Regions from separate parts of the Arthrobacter sorbitolis genome, predicted to be linked through region 2. Evidence: riboswitches for the same ligand, from Rfam matches in the RefSeq annotation. Region 2 holds a riboswitch; each other region holds the start of a gene.
What was found. A riboswitch is a leader RNA that binds a small molecule or an ion and turns the genes downstream of it on or off. The one in region 2 is predicted to bind S-adenosylmethionine.

Region 1: linked by a shared signal. The riboswitch ahead of sfnG (dimethylsulfone monooxygenase SfnG) and the one ahead of ACX80K_RS02310 (ABC transporter substrate-binding protein) in region 2 are both predicted to bind S-adenosylmethionine.
Region 3: linked by a shared signal. The riboswitch ahead of ACX80K_RS05685 (ABC transporter substrate-binding protein) and the one ahead of ACX80K_RS02310 (ABC transporter substrate-binding protein) in region 2 are both predicted to bind S-adenosylmethionine.
Region 4: linked by a shared signal. The riboswitch ahead of ACX80K_RS13100 (ABC transporter substrate-binding protein) and the one ahead of ACX80K_RS02310 (ABC transporter substrate-binding protein) in region 2 are both predicted to bind S-adenosylmethionine.

The regions. Positions count from the first base shown of each region.
Region 1 is NZ_JBTNDM010000009.1:88,071-92,617, forward strand. Features, by position in the region: gene acs (acetate--CoA ligase) at 1-397, shown strand, start outside; gene ACX80K_RS14380 (LysM peptidoglycan-binding domain-containing protein) at 499-1,440, opposite strand; cyclic di-AMP (ydaO/yuaA leader) riboswitch at 1,446-1,656, opposite strand; gene ACX80K_RS14385 (hypothetical protein) at 1,740-1,976, opposite strand; SAM riboswitch class I at 2,079-2,184, shown strand; gene sfnG (dimethylsulfone monooxygenase SfnG) at 2,190-3,356, shown strand; gene ACX80K_RS14395 (O-acetylhomoserine aminocarboxypropyltransferase/cysteine synthase family protein) at 3,356-4,547, shown strand, end outside.
Region 2 is NZ_JBTNDM010000001.1:467,254-471,800, reverse strand. Features, by position in the region: gene ACX80K_RS02325 (CYTH and CHAD domain-containing protein) at 1-47, opposite strand, end outside; gene ACX80K_RS02320 (hypothetical protein) at 267-479, shown strand; gene ACX80K_RS02315 (VOC family protein) at 523-951, shown strand; SAM riboswitch class IV at 1,061-1,188, shown strand; gene ACX80K_RS02310 (ABC transporter substrate-binding protein) at 1,325-2,986, shown strand; gene ACX80K_RS02305 (ABC transporter permease) at 2,987-3,919, shown strand; gene ACX80K_RS02300 (ABC transporter permease) at 3,916-4,547, shown strand, end outside.
Region 3 is NZ_JBTNDM010000002.1:219,465-224,011, reverse strand. Features, by position in the region: gene ACX80K_RS05700 (ABC transporter permease) at 1-358, shown strand, start outside; gene yjfF (galactofuranose ABC transporter, permease protein YjfF) at 358-1,371, shown strand; gene ACX80K_RS05690 (aminodeoxychorismate lyase) at 1,407-2,285, shown strand; SAM riboswitch class IV at 2,393-2,510, shown strand; gene ACX80K_RS05685 (ABC transporter substrate-binding protein) at 2,676-3,593, shown strand; gene ACX80K_RS05680 (amino acid ABC transporter permease) at 3,604-4,368, shown strand; gene ACX80K_RS05675 (amino acid ABC transporter ATP-binding protein) at 4,365-4,547, shown strand, end outside.
Region 4 is NZ_JBTNDM010000007.1:82,731-87,277, forward strand. Features, by position in the region: gene ACX80K_RS13095 (ABC transporter permease) at 1-733, opposite strand, end outside; gene ACX80K_RS13100 (ABC transporter substrate-binding protein) at 730-2,367, opposite strand; SAM riboswitch class I at 2,473-2,571, opposite strand; gene ACX80K_RS13105 (protein adenylyltransferase SelO) at 2,706-4,169, opposite strand; gene ACX80K_RS13110 (HAD family hydrolase) at 4,223-4,547, shown strand, end outside.

The sequences.
Region 1 (4,547 bases), on a different contig from region 2:
CGACGATGTCATCAACGTCTCGGGGCACCGCCTGTCCACCATCGAGATCGAATCGGCGCTCGTCGCCCACCCTCTCGTCACGGAGGCCGGCGCATGCCCGATCCCGGATCCGCTGACGGGTCACGCCATCGCGGCCTTCGTGGTCCTCACCGCCGGCGCGGACCATGGGGCCGACGTCGCTGCGACGCTGCGCGCCCATGTGGCGGAGGCGATCGGACCGATCGCGCGGCCCTCGGCCGTCGTCGTCGTGCCCGATGTCCCCAAGACGCGGTCCGGGAAGATCATGCGGCGCCTGCTGACGCAACTCTACGAGGGCAGCCCCCTCGGGGACACCACGTCCCTGCAGAACGAGGGGTGCATCCCCGGGATCCAGCACGTCCTGGCGGCGCGGGGCTGAAACCCGCCCGCCGCCCGCCCGGACGGATCCCGCTTAAAGAAGGAAGCGGCAGGCGCCCCGTCCAAGCACCTGCCGCTTCCCGCGTGTGGTTCGTTCAGGAATCAGACCCGGACGAAGGATGCTCCCGGAAGGTCCGAGAGAGGGTGCTGCATGGTGAGGTTCGACCCGTTCATGCCGCTGCTGATGACCTGGCCGCCACCGGCGTAGATGGCCACGTGGCCACCGGTGATGACGATGTCGCCGGGGGCGGGGGTCGCCACCGTCGCGCCGTACTGGAAGAACTGCGACGGGCCGAGGTCGCCCGCGGCGATCCCGGCTGCGTGCAGCGCGTTCTCGACGAGCACGGTGCAGTCCTGGACCGCTCCGGCCGCGAGCTGCGACTGGGCCGACGCCAGGAGGGTCCCACCGGCGCCGCCGGCTGCCGGGGTGACCTCGGCCGAGGCCAGGTAGACGCCCGAACCGGGGGCTTCCGACACGGCCGGGGCCGGGGCGGGAGCAGGAGCCGGGGCGACGGCCGCAGCCTGCTGGACGACCGGCGCCGGGGCGACGACCGCTGCCTGCTGCACGGGAGCCGCAGGAGCGACCGCGACAGGAACGGAGACCGTCTGCGCGGTTGCCGCTCCACCCGTGGGGATCACGATGGAGTCACCGGGGAAGATGACGGACGCGAGGGAGAGCCCGTTGGCCGCGAGGACCGCGGTCAGGTCCGCGCCGTAGCTCGCCGAGATGCCGCCGAGGGTGTCGCCGGCGACGACGGTGTGGGTCGCGTCGGCTGCAGCGGCCGGAGCCGCGGGAGCGGCCTGGACGGCGGGAGCGGCCTGGGCTGCCACGGCTGCCGGTGCCGGCGTCGCGGCCTGCTCCGTGTAGGACCCGGCGTGGGCGGTGCCGACGACGCTGAGCGCGAGGCCCGACGTGACGGCGACGACGGCAACGGGACGCCCCACCATGGTGGCGTGGGCCTTCGCGGCGCGGGACAGGCCCTGCAGTGCGAGATTGCCGTCGATTGCGGCGCGGTGGCGCGCCGAAGAGATCTTTCGTGACATGGATGTATACCTCTCCCATGCCTGCGGGGTGAGCTGTCGGGTTCGGATGGGAGTCACCCGGGCGCGTGCACCAGCTGATCAGCTGCTGCGATGCGACTTAACCCCAAGGACGTCGGCAGGTGTTGCTGCGCGCCCACTGGAACTGTGGTTCCCCCGTCCCCGCCGTGATGTGTGCGAACGTATCCGGGACGACGGCGGGGCTCGGCATTTCGTCCAGGAGCGCCTCACATAGGCGGAGGCACCCGACGAACATAGCCACTGCTCGGACGTTTTGTCACATTCACATAACGCCGCGTACCCTACCCCCCGGTACGGGCCGATCGCCGGCGACGGAACGCGAGCCCCGTGCATGCAGCACTGAGGACGAGGAGCACCGACTGCTGCAGGTAGAACCAGGCGCTCGCCGTCGGATCAGCGCCGATGGCCGCTGCCACGAGGCTGCCGGACAGCGCGGCCGTCAGCGCCGCCCCGACACAGAGGAGCGTGCTCCAGAATCCCTGCTCGTGGGTACGCTCCGCCGCCCTCCAGCTCTCCATCCCCCCACCCTATGCGGGAGGGACGGGCGCGGCATGCGGCGGGGCTCGCTCACACGGGGACACATTGTTTGGTTCCCCGGCGGCTCGGTGTCAGACTCGATCTGACCATCCCGAGCGGCTGAGAGATCTGGCTCACTGACGCCGCAGCAACCCTGGCCTCCGCATCCGACGCGGCGACAGAAGGGTGCTACTGCCAGACCGATGGAGGATCCGATGAGCGTCGCCGACCTTTCAACCCCCCTGAAATTCGCCTACTGGGTGCCGAACGTCAGCGGGGGCCTGGTCGTCTCGACGATCGAGCAGCGCACCAGCTGGGACTTCGACTACAACAGGAAGCTCGCCCGGATCGCCGAGGACGCCGGGTTCGAATACGCCCTGTCGCAGACCCGCTACGCCGCGTCGTACGGAGCGGACAAGCAGCACGAGGCGACGTCGTTCTCCCTCGCCCTCCTCGCCGCCACGGAGAAGCTGAAGGTGATCGCCGCGGTCCATCCCGGCATGTGGCACCCGGGCGTCCTGGCGAAGTTCATCATCACCGCCGACCACATCTCGAACGGCCGTGCCGCCGTCAACATCGTCTCCGGCTGGCTGAAGGACGAGTTCGTGAACTTCGGCCTGGAATGGCTCGAGCACGACGAACGCTACGTCCGCACCGAGGAGTTCATCCGGGTGCTGCGCGGCCTGTGGACCGAGGAGGGGTACAGCCAGTCGGGCAGGTACTACGACATCCGGGACTTCACGCTGAGCCCCGCCCCCGTGGACGTGCCCGGCCGCCCGCACCCCGAGGTCTTCTTCGGGGGCAACTCGACGGCGGCCCAGGCCACGGCGGGTCGGGTGGCGGACTGGTACTTCTCGAACGGCAAGGACCTCGAGGGCTTCAAGGAGAACATCGCGGGCGTCCAGGCGTCCGCCGCCGAGGCCGGGCGGCACCCCCGGTACGGGCTCAACGGGTTCGTCATCGCCCGCGACTCCGAGAAGGAGGCCCGGGACACGCTGCGTGAGATCGTCGAGAAGGCGCATCGGCCTGCCGTCGAGGGCTTCCGCGACGCCGTGCAGGAAGCCGGAGCCTCGACGAAGGACGGCAGGGGCATGTGGGCGGACTCCACGTTCGAGGACCTCGTCCAGTACAACGACGGCTTCAAGACACAGCTCATCGGTACGCCCGAGCAGATCGCCGAGCGCATCGTCGAGTACAAGAAGATCGGCGTGAACCTCTTCCTCACCTGCTACCTGCACTTCCAGGAGGAGGTCGCGGCCTTCGGCACGGACATCCTCCCGATCGTCCGGCAGCTCGAGGCGGATGCCGCGCGCGCGGCGGGGGTCGACTTCGATCCTGAGGCCACTCTCCCAGTCCACGAACCCACCAAGGCAGGTATCTGATGGCAGAACGTTCTTTCGGCTTCCGTACGCGTGCCCTGCACGCGGGCGGCACCCCCGACGCCACGCACGGCGCGCGCGCCGTACCGATCTACCAGACGACGTCGTTCGTGTTCAAGGACACCAATGACGCCGCCAACCTCTTCGCGCTGCAGAAGTACGGCAACATCTACTCGCGCATCGGCAATCCCACCGTCGCGGCGTTCGAGGAACGCATCGCCTCCCTCGAGGGCGGCATCGGCGCGGTGGCGACGGCGTCCGGCATGAGCGCCGAGTTCATCACCTTCGCGGCGCTGTGCCAGGCGGGCGACCACATCGTCGCCGCCTCGCAGCTCTACGGCGGGACCGTCACGCAGCTGGACGTCACGCTGCGCCGCTTCGGCATCGAGACCACCTTCGTACCCGGGACCGACCCCGCGGACTACGCCGCCGCCATCCGGGAGAACACCAAGGCCGTCTACGCCGAGGTCATCGCCAATCCGTCCGGCGAGATCGCGGATCTCGCAGGGCTGGCGAAGGTGGCGCACGATGCCGGCGTCCCGTTCATCGTCGACTCCACCCTGAGCACCCCCTACCTCGTGCGGCCCATCGAGCACGGCGCGGACATCGTCATCCACTCGGCCACGAAGTTCATCGGCGGACACGGCACCACGCTCGGCGGCGTGGTCGTGGAGAGCGGCCGGTTCGACTGGGGCAACGGCAAGTTCCCCACCATGACCGAGCCCGTGCCCTCGTACGGGAACATCCAGTGGTGGGCGAACTTCGGCGAATACGGGTTCCTGACGAAGCTGCGCACCGAGCAGCTCCGTGACATCGGCCCGGCGCTCTCGCCCATGTCGGCCTTCCAGCTGCTGCAGGGCGTGGAGACCCTGGCGCAGCGCCTGGACGAGCACCTGGAGAACGCGCAGGCCGTGGCCGAATGGCTGCAGGCCGACCCCCGCGTGGAGTACGTCAACTATGCGGGCCTCCCCACGCACGTGCACCACGAACGCGCGAAGACCTACCTGCCGCAGGGCCCCGGATCGGTGTTCAGCTTCGGCATCAGGGGCGGGCGCAAGGCCGGGCAGAAATTCATCGAGTCGCTGCAGCTCGCCTCGCACCTCGCGAACGTCGGCGATGCGCGCACGCTCGTGATCCACCCCGGCTCCACGACGCACCAGCAGCTCTCGGCCGAGCAGCTCGCCGCGGCAGGCG
Region 2 (4,547 bases):
TCGATGTCGAACTTCCGCTCGATCTCCACAGCAGGCTCAGGGCGCATACGGCACTGTATATCCTCGCCCGCCCACGCGTCAGCAGCCCCATCTCCCCACCCAGGATGCTGCCGCCGGGAAATCCGGCCGAAAGACCCTAGAGGGATTCCCGATCGTGGCGCATACTGGCTGCACTCAAGGACTGGCAGGAGTCCCTGGGATGACGAAGGTGCGCGTCGGCCGCCGCGCGATCGGTTCCGCACCCCCTGACGACGAAGGACACAGCCATGACCACTGAGCAGTCCGAGGCCCGACCCATGCGCCTCCGTACCCCCTCGCCCGTGCCCGCCGCAACGGGAGACCACGTATACCGCGTCGCACATCCGCTCTCGGAATCCGAGCTCAAGCGTCAGGGCGAGCGGCGTCGCGAAGCCGAGCGCAAGCTCGCCCTCCATATCCAGAGGTACCGGGAGACCCACCCGCTCCGCCGGGCCCACTGAAGCCGCCCCGACCGTCCGCGCACGCCGCCGTCCGGCCCGCGCCATGGATCAGCAGCTGCACTTCCTCACTGTCGCGACACCGGACCTCGACGCCGCACGGTCGTTCTACGACGGCGGACTGGGCTGGACGCCGGTCCTCGACGTCCCGGACGAGGTCATCTTCTACCAGGTGGCTCCCGGGATGCTGCTCGGGTTCTTCCTCGCGGACAAGTTCGCCCGGGACCTCGGACTCGACGTCGCGCCCGCACCGGCCGGCGTCACCCTGTCCCACAACGTGGGGTCCCCCGACGACGTCCGCGCCGTCGTCACCGCGATGGCGCGCGCCGGCGCCACGGTCCTCAAGGAGCCGCAGGAGAGCGCCTTCGGCGGCATCCTCCACTCCCTCGTGAGCGATCCGATCGGAGTGACGTGGGAGATCGCCCACAATCCCCGCTGGCGCATCCTCGACGACGGCACCGTCAGCCTGGGCTGAATTGACTGGCGGAATTCCCGCTCTCCGACGCTTCAGGACGCAATGGCCGGGGTGTCACATTTCTTTTTATTCGTCGAATTCCCCGGACATCTGCCTATGGTTGTCCCAGCTTCAAGAGACGCGGTCGCCAAGCTCCGACTGGACCGCGCGCCAACCCCATGTTCCTGGGTGGTTCGGATGACGAAGCGGCCTCCTCCTCGGCACCTGGTGCTGGTCCGGTGCAGGCAAGAGCACTCCGAAAGGCACTCATCGTGAGCTGTACGGCCCTCCCCTAGCACAACTCCGGCGCGTCCCGTCCGCGTCTCCTCCTTTCTTCCCGACCCCCGGCAATTCGCGCTGTGCGCTGTGCCGGAACATTTCCGAGGAATTCACCATGAATGCATCCGCACTACCCCCTGCCCGGAATCGCCTCGCATTCCGGCGGCTGACGGCCCTCTCCGCCGTCGGCCTCCTCGCCGTCCTGACCGGGTGCGCCGGTCCGGCCGGTCCGGCCTCCGCTCCGGACGGCGACCCGGTGCCCGGCGGCATCCTGGACGTGTCGATCTCGGCCGAGCCCGGCTGCCTCGACGGCCACGGCATCTCGGCGACCCAGCAGCAGTTCCTGGGCCGCCTGATCTACGACAACGTGGTGACCCTCGACGAGGACGGGGACATCGCCCCCTACCTCGCCGAGTCCTGGGACGTCTCGGCGGACGGCAGGACCTACACGTTCCACCTCCGGCAGGGCGTGACCTTCAGCGACGGCTCGCCCTGGAACGCCGAGGTCCTCGGGCAGAACTTCGAGCACATGAGGGACCCGGCCACGAAGTCGCCCCTCGCCGCTGCGTACATCGCCCCGTACGTGGACGGCACGGTGATCGACGAGTACACCTTCGAAGCGCACCTCGCCTACCCCTACACCCCCTTCCTCTACACGCTCGCGCAGTCCTGGCTCGGCATGAACTCGGGCAAGGCCATCGCCGAGTCCCCGGAGACGCTGTGCCAGGAACCGATCGGCACCGGACCCTTCACCGTCGCCGACTACCAGCCGGGCCAGAGCATCAGCTACGCCAAGCGGGAGGGCTACGACTGGGCGCCGGCGTGGCTCGAGGGCGACGGCGAGGCGTACCTCGACGGCGTCGAGGTCACGCTCGTCAGCGAACCCGTCATCCGCCACCAGTCCCTCGTCTCCGGCCAGTACGACCTGACGGAGAACCTCGCACCGCAGAACGCCGCCGCGGTGCAGGAGGACCCCGGCTTCACGTACGAGAACCTGCCCCGCACCGGCAGCCCCTACGTCCTCAGTTTCAACCTGAGCCGCGCGCCGTTCGACGACCTCGCGGTCCGCCAGGCGTTCGCCGCCGCCGTGGACACGGACGCCGTCACGGAGAGCCTCGGCTTCGGCACCTACACCCCGATCGACGGCTTCCTGTCGAAGCAGAGCAAGTACTACGACCCGTCGGTCGAGGGCGTCCTGACCCACGACCCGGAACGCGCGAACCAGCTCCTCGACGATGCCGGCTGGACCGGCCGCGACGACGAGGGCTTCCGCACGAAGGACGGGAAGCGGCTCACGGTCGAGGTGCCCACGGTCGAGAGTTCGACGCCGAGCCCCTTGCTGGTCCAGCTGCAGGGCGAGGCCAGGAAGGTCGGCTTCGACCTCCGGATCATCCAGCTCCCCCAGGCCCAGCTCACGGAACTGCGCTACGCCGGCGACTACGACGCCCTCGCCGGGGTATGGCACACCAACACCACCGACGTCCTGTTCATCCGCTACCACTCCTCCGAGATCACCGGCGAACGGATCGGCCAGAACTCGTCCTACGTGAACGACCCCGAACTCGACGGACTGCTCTCCGCGGCGCGCGAGGCCGACGACGGACCCGAGGCCGAGGAAGCCTACGCGAAGGCCCAGCACCGGCTGCTCGAGCTCGTGCCCGGTGTGCCGCTCTACGAGAACCCGAGCCAGTTCGCCTACGCGAACACCGTGCAGGACGTCACCGTGGACACCTCGCACCCGGTGCCCGTCCTGACGTACGCCTGGAAGGCCGAGTAGGTGACCGTCCTCCGCCGCATCCTCACACGGCTCGCGGTCGGCATCGGCGTCCTCTGGGGCGCGGCGACGCTGACGTTCCTCGCGGTCCACCTCATCCCGGGCGACACCGCGCTGCTGATCCTGGGCGGACCGGACGCGCGGCCCACCGCCGAGACACTGGCGCAGGTCCGCAGCGACTACCTCCTCGACCAGCCGTTCGTCGTCCAGTACGGCAGCTATGTCGGTAACCTCCTGCAGGGCGACCTCGGGCAGTCCTACAGGCTGCGCCTGCCCGTCACCGAGGCCATCGGGCAGCAGATCGGCGCGACGGCGGCACTCGCGGCGGCCGCCGCCGTCGTCGCCCTGCCCCTGACCTTCGCGGTCGCGATCCTGTCCGCGCAGCGCGCCACCTGGATCCGGTCGATCGTCTCGGGCATCGAGGTGGTCTTCGCCGCCACGCCGACGTTCATCATCGGCTTCGCGCTGCTCATCGTCTTCTCGTTCACCCTGCGCTGGTTCCCCATCGGGGGCAACCAGGGGCCCGCCGCCCTGGTCCTCCCGGCACTCACCCTCGCCCTGGCGATCTTCGGGACGCTCTCGCAGGTCCTGCGGAACGAACTCGAGGACGTCCTGGAGCAGCCATTCATCCTGACGGCCCGCTCCCGCGGCATGCGCGACCTCCCGGTCCGGATCCGGCACGCCCTCCGGCACGCGGCCATCCCGGTCCTGACCATGTCGGGGTTCGTCGTCGCCGCACTGCTCGGCGGGTCGGTCGTCGTCGAGACCCTCTTCAGCCGGCAGGGCATCGGCTCCCTCGCCCTGGCCTCCGTCTACAACAAGGACCTGCCGGTCATCATCGGGATCGTGCTCCTCTCGGCCGCGGTCTACGTCGTCGTGAACCTCGTGATCGACCTCCTGTACACCTTCATCGACCCGAAAGTGGTGACGGCATGAGCATCGCCCCACGCACCATCCCGCCCGCCGTCGCCCCTCCCGCGGCGCTCCCGCCCCGGCGGACGGCCCCGGCCGGCACCGACCGGGTGCGGCGTCGCCGCCGAAGGGTCCGCCCCGGCATCCTGCTGGCCTCCGCGTTCCTCCTCTGGCTCGCGACGGCGGTCCTCGCCCCGGGCCTCCTCGCCCCCGCCGACCCGTACGCGGTGAACCCGGCCCGCAGCTTCGAGGCGCCCGGCGCCTCCGCGTGGTTCGGGACCGACGACTCCGGCGCCGACAACTACACACGGATCGCCCACGGCGCCGCCACCTCCCTGTACGTCGGCGTCGGCGCGACGGCGATCGGCGTGGTCGGCGGGACCGCCATCGGCCTCCTCGCCGGGCTCAACGGGCGACTGGTCGAAGCCTCGGTGATGCGCTTCCTCGACGTCACCCTCGCCATCCCCGAGATCCTGCTCGCGCTCGTGGTCATCGGCATCATCGGCGGCGGCACGGAGAACGCGATCCTCGCGATCGGCGCCGGCAGCATCGCCTACTACGCCCGGATCACGAGGGCGCAGACGCACCTCGTCCGGCGGTCGGGCTACGTCGAGGCCGCCCGTACGCTCGGCCTGCCGGCCTGGCGGATCCT
Region 3 (4,547 bases), on a different contig from region 2:
CTTCAGCGGACTGTGCGCGGCGGTCGCCGGGCTCATGATCAGCTCAAACGTCACGGCGGCGGACTCCAACAACGCCGGGCTGTACATCGAGATGGACGCGATCCTCGCCGTCGTCATCGGCGGTACCTCCCTCGCCGGGGGCCGGTACAGCCTCGTGGGGACGCTCGTCGGAGCGCTCATCATCCAGACCCTGACCACCACCGTCTACACGCTGGGCATCCCACCCGAAGCCACCCTGGTCTTCAAGGCGCTCGTCGTGATCATCGTCTGCCTCCTGCAGTCCAGCAGGGCCCGCACCCTCCTGGGACGGCGCAGGCGTCCCGTGACCGAGCAGTCCACGGTGGAGGTGGCCGTCTGATGTCCGTCCTCACGCGCACACCCGCTCCGCTCGACCGCTCCCGGATCAGCCGCCTGCAGGGCAGGGCGCGGTACGCGCCCACCCTTGCGACGGTGGGCCTGTTCCTCGCGATGTTCGCCGTCGGCGCCGCCATGTACCCGGGGTTCCTGTCCGGGCAGGTCTTCCTCAACCTCCTGATCGACAACACCTTCCTCATCGTGCTCGCCGTGGGCATGACGTTCGTGATCCTCACCGGGGGCATCGACCTGTCGGTCGGCTCCGTCGTCGCGCTGTCCATGATGATCGCCGCCTCCCTCCTGCAGGCCGGCTGGAACCCGGTCGCGGTGATCGCCCTCGTGCTCCTGACGGGCGCGACCTTCGGCCTGCTCATGGGGCTGGTCATCCAGGTCTTCGAGATCCAGCCGTTCATCGTCACCCTCGCGGGCCTGTTCCTGGCGCGCGGCCTCTGCTACGTCATCAGCGTCGACTCCATCACCGTGACGGACCCGTTCTTCACGTCCATGGCCCAGGCGAGGATCCCGCTGGTGGGGAAGCTGTTCGTCTCCCCCGGCGTCGTGATCGCGCTGCTCGTCGTCGCCGCCGCGTTCTACGTACTGCACCAGACGCGGTTCGGCCGGACCGTGTACGCCATCGGCGGCGGCGAGTCCTCGGCGTTGCTCATGGGCCTCGCCGTCCCGCGCACGAAGGTCCTCGTGTACGGGATCAGCGGACTGTGCTCCGCGATCGCCGGGATCCTGTTCTCGTTCTACAGCCTCTCCGGGTACAGCCTGGCGGCCACGGGCCTCGAGCTGGACGCGATCGCCGCCGTGGTGGTGGGTGGGACGCTGCTCACCGGAGGGTACGGCTACGTGCTCGGGTCCCTCGCGGGGGTGCTCGTCCTCGGCATCGTCCAGACCTTCATTTCCTACGAGGGCACCCTCAGCTCCTGGTGGACGCGCATCGTGATCGGCGCCCTGCTCCTCGCGTTCATCCTGCTGCAGAAACTCTTCACCCGGAAGGTGAGACTCACCTGACGACCGCGGATCCTCCGGCCGATACGCTGGGACCCATGACCGTTCTCGTGTTCCTCGACCCCGCCTCCGACGACGGCAGGATCGCGGATGCCGCGCAGCCGCAGCTGATGGCCACCGATCTCGGTGCCACCCGCGGGGACGGGGTCTTCGAATCGATGCTGGCCGTCGACGGGACGCCCCGGAAGGAACAGGCGCACCTGGCGAGGCTCGCGGCGTCGGCCGCCGCCCTCGACCTCGCGGTGCCCGACGCCGGCGCGTGGAGCCGTGCCATCCGCACGGGCCTCCGCGAGTTCGCCGCGGCGGACCCGGGCAGGAGCACCGCCGTCGTGAAGCTGGTCGCCACGCGCGGCATGGAGGGCGCCGGACGCGCGACGGCGTGGGTGCAGGTCGCGCCCGTCCCGGCGGCCACGCTGGCGCAGCGCGAGGCGGGCCTGAAGGTCCTCCTGCTCGAGCGCGGGTACGACAGCACCGTGGCACAGCGCGCCCCGTGGCTGCTCCTGGGCGCCAAGACCCTCTCCTACGCGGTCAACATGGCCGCGATCCGCCACGCGAAGGCCGCCGGCGCCGACGACGTCATCTTCACCTCCTCCGACGGCAAGGTCCTCGAGGGGCCCACCTCCACCGTGCTGCTCGCCCACGAGCGCGACGGGCGGAAGACCCTCGTCACACCGCAGCTCGAGAGCGGGATCCTGGCGGGCACCTCGCAGGCCGCACTGTTCACCGCGGCGAAGGAGCAGGGGTGGGACCTCGGGTACGGTCCGCTCGAACCGCACCACCTCTTCGAGGCCGACGCCGTCTGGCTCATCTCGAGCATCCGGCTCCTCGCGCCGGTCCTCTCGCTCGACGGCCGGGAGCTCCGCACCTCGGCCGCCCTTACGGCCGAACTCACCGCACTCGTGGACCGTTTCGTGTAATCTCCGCCACACAATGCGCCCCAGGAGGCGGATTTCGACGTCAAGAACCGGAATAGTGACGTTCCCGTTTTGACCCGGCCCTCCGTGCTGCCCTAGCGTTTTGCTCAAATCAAGAGTTCCAGCCATCGGCCCTGGCCGGCTGGACAGCAACCCTCTCCCGTAGTGGGGTGCTCCAGGTGAAGATTCGGCCGCCGGGTCCAGTCCCCCGGTTGGCAAGTACGGCGTCGTGCGGTCCGTCCCGGTGTTTCCTCCGGGTCCGCCCGCCACAGCGCGCACAGCCCAGAACAGCGAGCGTGTCACCCAGCAGCCAGTCGTTCCCCCGCCGGCCTCCGGCGTCCAGCAGCCCCACCCAGCGCGCCCCTCTCGGGGCCCGCCTCGAAGAAGGACACCATGAACCTCTCCCGCAAGGTCCTCGCGGTACTGACCGTGCCCCTGCTCGCCCTGACCGTCTCCTGCGGCAGCAGCAGCAGCAGCGAACCCACCGAGACCACCGACGCCCTGGCCGGCAGCGACCAGCAGTCGCTGGACAAGTACACCACCGAGACCACCACCCCGGTCGAGGAGATCGACACGGCGGAACTCGGCCTCATCACCGACGGCACGCTGCGCGTCGGGACGCTCTCCGACGCACCGCCGAACATCTTCCTGGAGGACGGCGTCTTCACCGGCTACGACAACGAACTGCTGCGCGCCATCGGCGACAAGCTCGGCCTCGAGGTGGAGTTCGCGTCCACCGACTTCTCGGCGCTGCTCGCCCAGGTGCAGAACAAGCAGTACGACGTCGGATCCTCGTCGATCTCCACGACGGAGGCCCGTCGCGAGAACGTCGGCTTCACCAACGGCTACGACTTCGGCTACATGGCCGTCGTCGCGAAGAACGGCTCCTCGGTCACCGGCTTCGACTCGCTGTCCGAGAGCACCCGCATCGGCGTGGTCCAGGGAACCGTCCAGGACGACTACGTCTCCAACACCCTCGGCCTCGAGCCCGTGCGCTTCCCGGACTACAACACCGTGTACGCCAACGTGAAGAACGGCCAGGTGGACGCGTGGGTCGCGCCGTCGCAGCAGGCCACCGGACAGGTGAAGGAGGGCGACGACACCACGATCGCCGAGACGATCATCAACACCGAGAACTTCACCGCGTACGCCGTGAACAGCGAGAACCAGCCCCTCATCGACGCCCTCAATGCTGGCCTCGACGCCGTCGTCGCCGACGGCACCTGGACGGAGCTCACCGAGGAGTGGTACCCGGACCGCGAGATGCCCTCCGACTGGAAGCCCGGCAGCAAAGCCGTGGAAGTAAAGTAGCGGTCCCTGCATGGATGCCCTCGAACAGCTCGGCAAGACGTTCTTCGACTGGGAGGCGATGGCCGCAGTCCTGCCCGACCTCCTGACCGTCGGACTGCCGAACACGCTCATGCTCGCCCTGGCCTCAGGGATCATCGGGACGATCGTCGGCATGATCCTCGCGATCATGGGGATCTCGCGGAACCGGGTGCTGCGGTGGATCGCCCGCATCTACACGGACATCTTCCGCGGGCTGCCCGCCGTCGTGATCATCCTGCTCATCGGTCTGGGGCTCGGCCCGATCCTCCGGCAGGTCACGGGCAGCACCAGCCCGTACCCCCTGGGCATCCTCGCCCTCTCGCTGATCGCCTCGGCGTACATCGGCGAGATCTTCCGGTCCGGCATCCAGAGCGTGGAGAAGGGCCAGCTGGAGGCCTCGCGTGCCCTGGGCTTCAGTTACGGCTCGTCCATGCAGCTCGTGGTGGTCCCCCAGGGCGTGCGGCGCGTGCTGCCCGCCCTGGTGAACCAGTTCATCTCGCTCATCAAGGAGTCGTCGCTGATCTACTTCATCGGGCTCGTCGCCAGTGAGCGGGAGCTCTTCCGGGTCGGCAACGACGCGGCGAGCAACACCGGCAACCTGTCGCCGCTTATCGCGGCCGGGGTGCTCTACCTGTGCCTGACCATCCCGCTGACCCACCTGGTCAACTTCATCGACAACCGGCTCCGCGTGGGCAAGAAGCAGAAGCCCGAACCGGACGAACTGGCCGCGAAGATCGGCGAAGGAGCGAAGGCGTGACGACTCTCGAATCGGGAACCCTGACCGGGCAGAACCTGCACCTGTCCTTCGGCACCAACCACGTGCTGCGCGGGATCGACCTGCACGTGGAGCAGGGCACGACGGCGTCCGTCATCGGCCCGTCGGGCTCCGGGAAGTCGACGCTCCTGCGCGTCCTGAACCGGCTGATCGAACCGGAC
Region 4 (4,547 bases), on a different contig from region 2:
GCGTGATGCGGACGGAGGTGTCGCTGAGGCCGCGGGCGCGGGCGCTCAGGATGAAGGGCTGGGCGAGGGCGTCCTGGAAGGAGGAGCGGGTCACCTGCGCGATGAACCCGGCCAGGGGGATGGCGAGGGAGAGCGCGGGCAGGACGAGCGAGCGGAAGCCGTCGTTGCCGGCGACCGGGAACCAGCCGAGGGTGACGGCGAAGACCACGGCGAGCATGATGCCGACCCAGAACTGCGGGAGGGAGGCGAAGAACACCTCGACGGCCCGGCCCGCGCCGTCGAGCGTGCGCCCGCGGCCCACCGTGAGGAGCGTGAAGGCCAGCGCGATCACCCAGGCGAAGACCAGGGCCAGCCCGGCGAGCTGCAGCGTGGGCAGGATCTGCGGTCCGATGATCTCCAGGACCGGGACCTTGAAGATGTAGGACACCCCGAAGTCGCCGGTGAGGAGATCGCCCAGGTAGGCGAGGTACTGGACGAGGACCGGCTGGTCGAGCCCGTACTCCGCCCGGACGGCCGCGACCGTCTCAGGCGAGGGGGAGGAGCCCGCCCCGCCGAGGATCGCGGTGACCGGATCGCCCGGCGTGAGGCGGAGGACGAAGAACGTGAGGGTCACGGCCGCCCAGAGGACGAAGAGGCTGCCGGCCGCCCGCCGCACGATGACCTTGCCGGCGGTACCGGCCGTCGCCGTCGTGCGGGGTGCTGCGCTGAGTGAATCGAGGGACTGGGTGCTCATTCTGAATCCACCGCCGTGACGTCGTAGAGGTAGGGGAGGGACAGGCTCGGCTCGAGGGCGAGGTTCTCGTAGCGGTCGCTGCGGAGCGCCACCTGGCTGGCCTGGTTGTACAGCGGCAGCTGCAGGGCGTTGTCGCTCACGATCTGCTGCGCCCGGTAGTAGAGGTCCTCGCGCTCGGCGGGGTCGTCCGTGGCGAGGGCGTCGTTGAGGATGCCGTCCAGGCCGGGGTTGCGGAAGCCCGACCCGTTCGGCACGAAGCCCGCGGACTCGGTGTACTCGGAGGAGAAGACGATGCGCAGGACATCGGCCGTGTTGGTGTTCCAGTAGTCGGCGCGGAGGTCGTACGCGAAGTTGTTCCCCAGTTCGCTGACGGTCGCCCCGTCGCCGTTCTCGATCAGCACCTCGAACCCGGCCTTCTTCGCGGTGGCCTGGATCTGGGTGACCAGGGCCTGGTGCGCCGTGGGCCAGGCTCCGGGCGTGTAGGGGAAGTGCACGGTGAGGCGCTCGCCGTCCTTCACGCGGTAGCCCTCGTCGTCGCGCTCCGACCAGCCGGCCTCGTCGAGCAGGCGGGCCGCCTCGTCGGGGTCCGGGTCGTACACGTGCTCGAAGTCGGGGGAGTAGAAGCCCGTGGTGGAGCTCAGGGGTCCGCCGGCCCGGGTGACGGTGCCGAAGTAGACGCTGTCGATCCCGGCGTCCACGTAGGCGCTGTGCAGGAAGGCCTTGCGGACGGCCAGATCGTCGAACGGGGCGCGCGTGGTGTTGAGGATGAGGTTGGTCGGGTTGCCCGGCCGGTCCTGCAGGATGAGTTCGACGTTCGGGTCCGCCTCGGCCTCACCGAAATGCACGGACGGCATGAGGTCCAGGGCGTCCACCTGCCCGGCGCGGAGGAGCCCGTAGCGGGTCGAGTCCTCGGGGACGATGCGCCACTCGATCTTCTCGAGGTGCGCCGGACCCTCGTGCTCCGCGTAGGGCGGGGCCGAGTTGTAGTCCTCGTTCCGGACGAGGCTGACCTTCGACTGCGGGACGTAGTCGACGATCCTGTACGGCCCGGTCCCCACGGGGGAGTTGCAGTTCTCGGCCTGCGGACGCTTCAGCGCCTCGGGGGATTCGATGCCGAGGAACGGCTGGGCGAGGACCTCGAGGAACGCGGCGTAGGGGCGGTTGAGGGTGACGACGGCGGTGGTGTCGTCCACGACCTCGGTTCCCACGTAGGGCTTGAGGTAGCCTCCGGCCGTGCCGGACTGGGTGTCCGGATCCACCATGTGGTCGAGGTTCGCCTTGACCGCTTCGGCGGTGAGTTTCGTCCCGTCGGTGAACGAGACGTCGTCGCGCACGGTGAAGGTGTAGGTCAGGCCGTCGTCGGAGACCGACCAGTCCGTCGCCAGCCACGGATGGATCTTCCCCTCGCTGTCCTGTGACACCAGGGAGTCCAGGTAGTTGGCAGCGATGGACGCCTGCGGCATGTCGCCGTTGACGTGGGGGTCGAGGCAGGAGATGTCCTTGCCGGTCGCGAAGACGAACGTGTCGTCCTCGCCGGCCGCGGCCGTTCCGCCGCACCCGGAGAGGGTGAGGGCGAGTCCTGCTGCGCCGAGCAGGGCGAGTGTGCTGAGGGTGCGGGGGTGTGCTGTCGTCACGCGGGGCTCCTGAATCATCGCCCGATGGAGGGCAGACAGGACAGCCAGCAGTCACCACCGGACGTGCGCGCGCACGGCGGGGGAGACCAACGAAAGCGTGAAGCAACTCCATCGGTCCTGGCAGTAGCACCGTTCCCCGTTGCTACACGGGGAGGGTTGCTGCGGCGTCGTCGATCCAGGTCTCTCGGCCGCTCGGGATGGTTATGGACCCAGTCAAGCGCACCGGCCGCAGGGAGCGCCAGTGGTGCCCGTCATACGGGGTCATGCGGCGACCATAGGGGGTCATGCGGCGACGCAGGAGGCCCCTCCTTCGCGGAGCGACTCCGGGAGCCCGGGCCTCAGGTCCCGCAGTACGTCGTGTACCGGCCGAAGTCGTCCGGCGCGCCGGCCGCGTAGCGTTCCAGCCCCGGCCTCTCCTCGAAGGGGTTCGCGACGACGTCGACGAGCCGCGTGAGCGGATCGAGGTCGCCCGCGGTCGCGGCCTCCAGGGCCTCCTCGACGAGGTGGTTCCGCGGGATGTACACCGGGTTGACGCGGTCCATCGCGTCGGCGTCGGGCCCGAGGGCGAGCCACCGCTCGGCCCAGGCGTCGAACGCGGCGACGTCGAGCACCCTGTCGCGTGCGGGCCGGACGTCGCCGCGCACCACGGAGCCGAGGCCCCGGAAGAAGGACGTGTAGTCGACGTGGTTCTCCTGCAGCAGGGTGAGGACGTCGTTGGCCAGCGGCGAGGCGACCTCGTCGTCGACGTCGTCGGGCAGCCCCAGCTTGGCCTTCATGCCGGCGAGCCAGGCGGCGCCGTAGCGGGATCGGAAGGATTCCAGCACGCCGACGGCCAGGGCGACCGCCTGCTCCTGGTCCTCGTCGATGAGCGGCAGCAGGGTCTCGGCGAGGCGTGCGAGGTTCCACTCGGCGATCAGCGGCTGGTTGGCGTAGGCGTAGCGGCCGCCGCGGTCGATGGAGCTGTAGACCGTGGCGTAGTCGAAGACGTCCATGAACGCGCACGGCCCGTAGTCGATGGTCTCGCCCGAGATGGTCATGTTGTCCGTGTTCATCACGCCGTGCAGGAAGCCGACGAGCATCCACTGCGCCACGAGCGACGCCTGCGCGGACAGCACCGACTCGAACAGCGCGAGGTAGGGGCGTTCGGTGGACGCGGCCTCCGGGTAGTGGCGGCTGATCGCGTGATCGGCGAGGCGCGTGAGGAGGTCCTGGTTGCCGGTGGCGGCCGCGTACTGGAAGCTCCCGACGCGCAGGTGGCTGCTCGCGACGCGCGCCAGGACCGCGCCGGGCAGCATGGTCTCACGGCGCACCTCGCGTCCGGTGGCGACGACGGCGAGGGAGCGCGTGGTCGGGACGCCGAGGGCGTGCATGGCCTCGCTGACGATGTACTCGCGCAGCATGGGGCCGACGACGGCGAGGCCGTCACCGCCGCGCGCGAAGGGCGTGCGGCCCGAGCCCTTGAGGTGGAGGTCGCGGAGGCGGCCCGCGACGTCGGTCAGCTCGCCGAGCAGCAGCGCCCGGCCGTCGCCGAGGCCCGGGTTGAAGCTGCCGAACTGGTGGCCGGAGTAGGCCTGGGCCACGGGCGTCGCGCCGTCGGGTACCGAGGTGCCGACCAGCAGGGCGAGGCCCTCGGGGGAGCCGAGGAACCCCGGATCGAGCCCGAGGTCCGCGGCGACCGGACCGTTGAGGGCCAGGAGGCGGGGTGCGGGGGCGTCGTCGGCCTGCCAGGCGACCGCCATCTCGGGCAGTTCCCGCGCGAACCGGCTGTCGAAGCTGACCCTGGAGTCCGTAGGCACGCTCATCCCTCCACCGTACGCCGGGCGACACGAGGTCTGTCACGCGAGGAAGTTCTTCGATGACGCCCTTGTGCACGGCCCGGTTGGCCGACCTGCTGTCGGAACCCTACGATGACCGACATCAGGCGCAGCCCCTCGACGGCTGGCACCAGTCCACCGAAGGGTCCGCGATGCCGCAGGGCGACGACGCAGCACGGCAGGTCTCCGAGCGGATCCTGCGGGAGGCGGCCGGGGCGCGCATCATCTGGGACTTCGACGGCGTCGTCGGGCACACCGAACCCCTGCACGAGGCGAGCTACCGCGAACTCGCGGAACGGCGGAACCACGAGTTCCCGTCCGGCTTCTTCGGCGACCTCGTGGGCCACACGGAGCAGTGGATCTGGG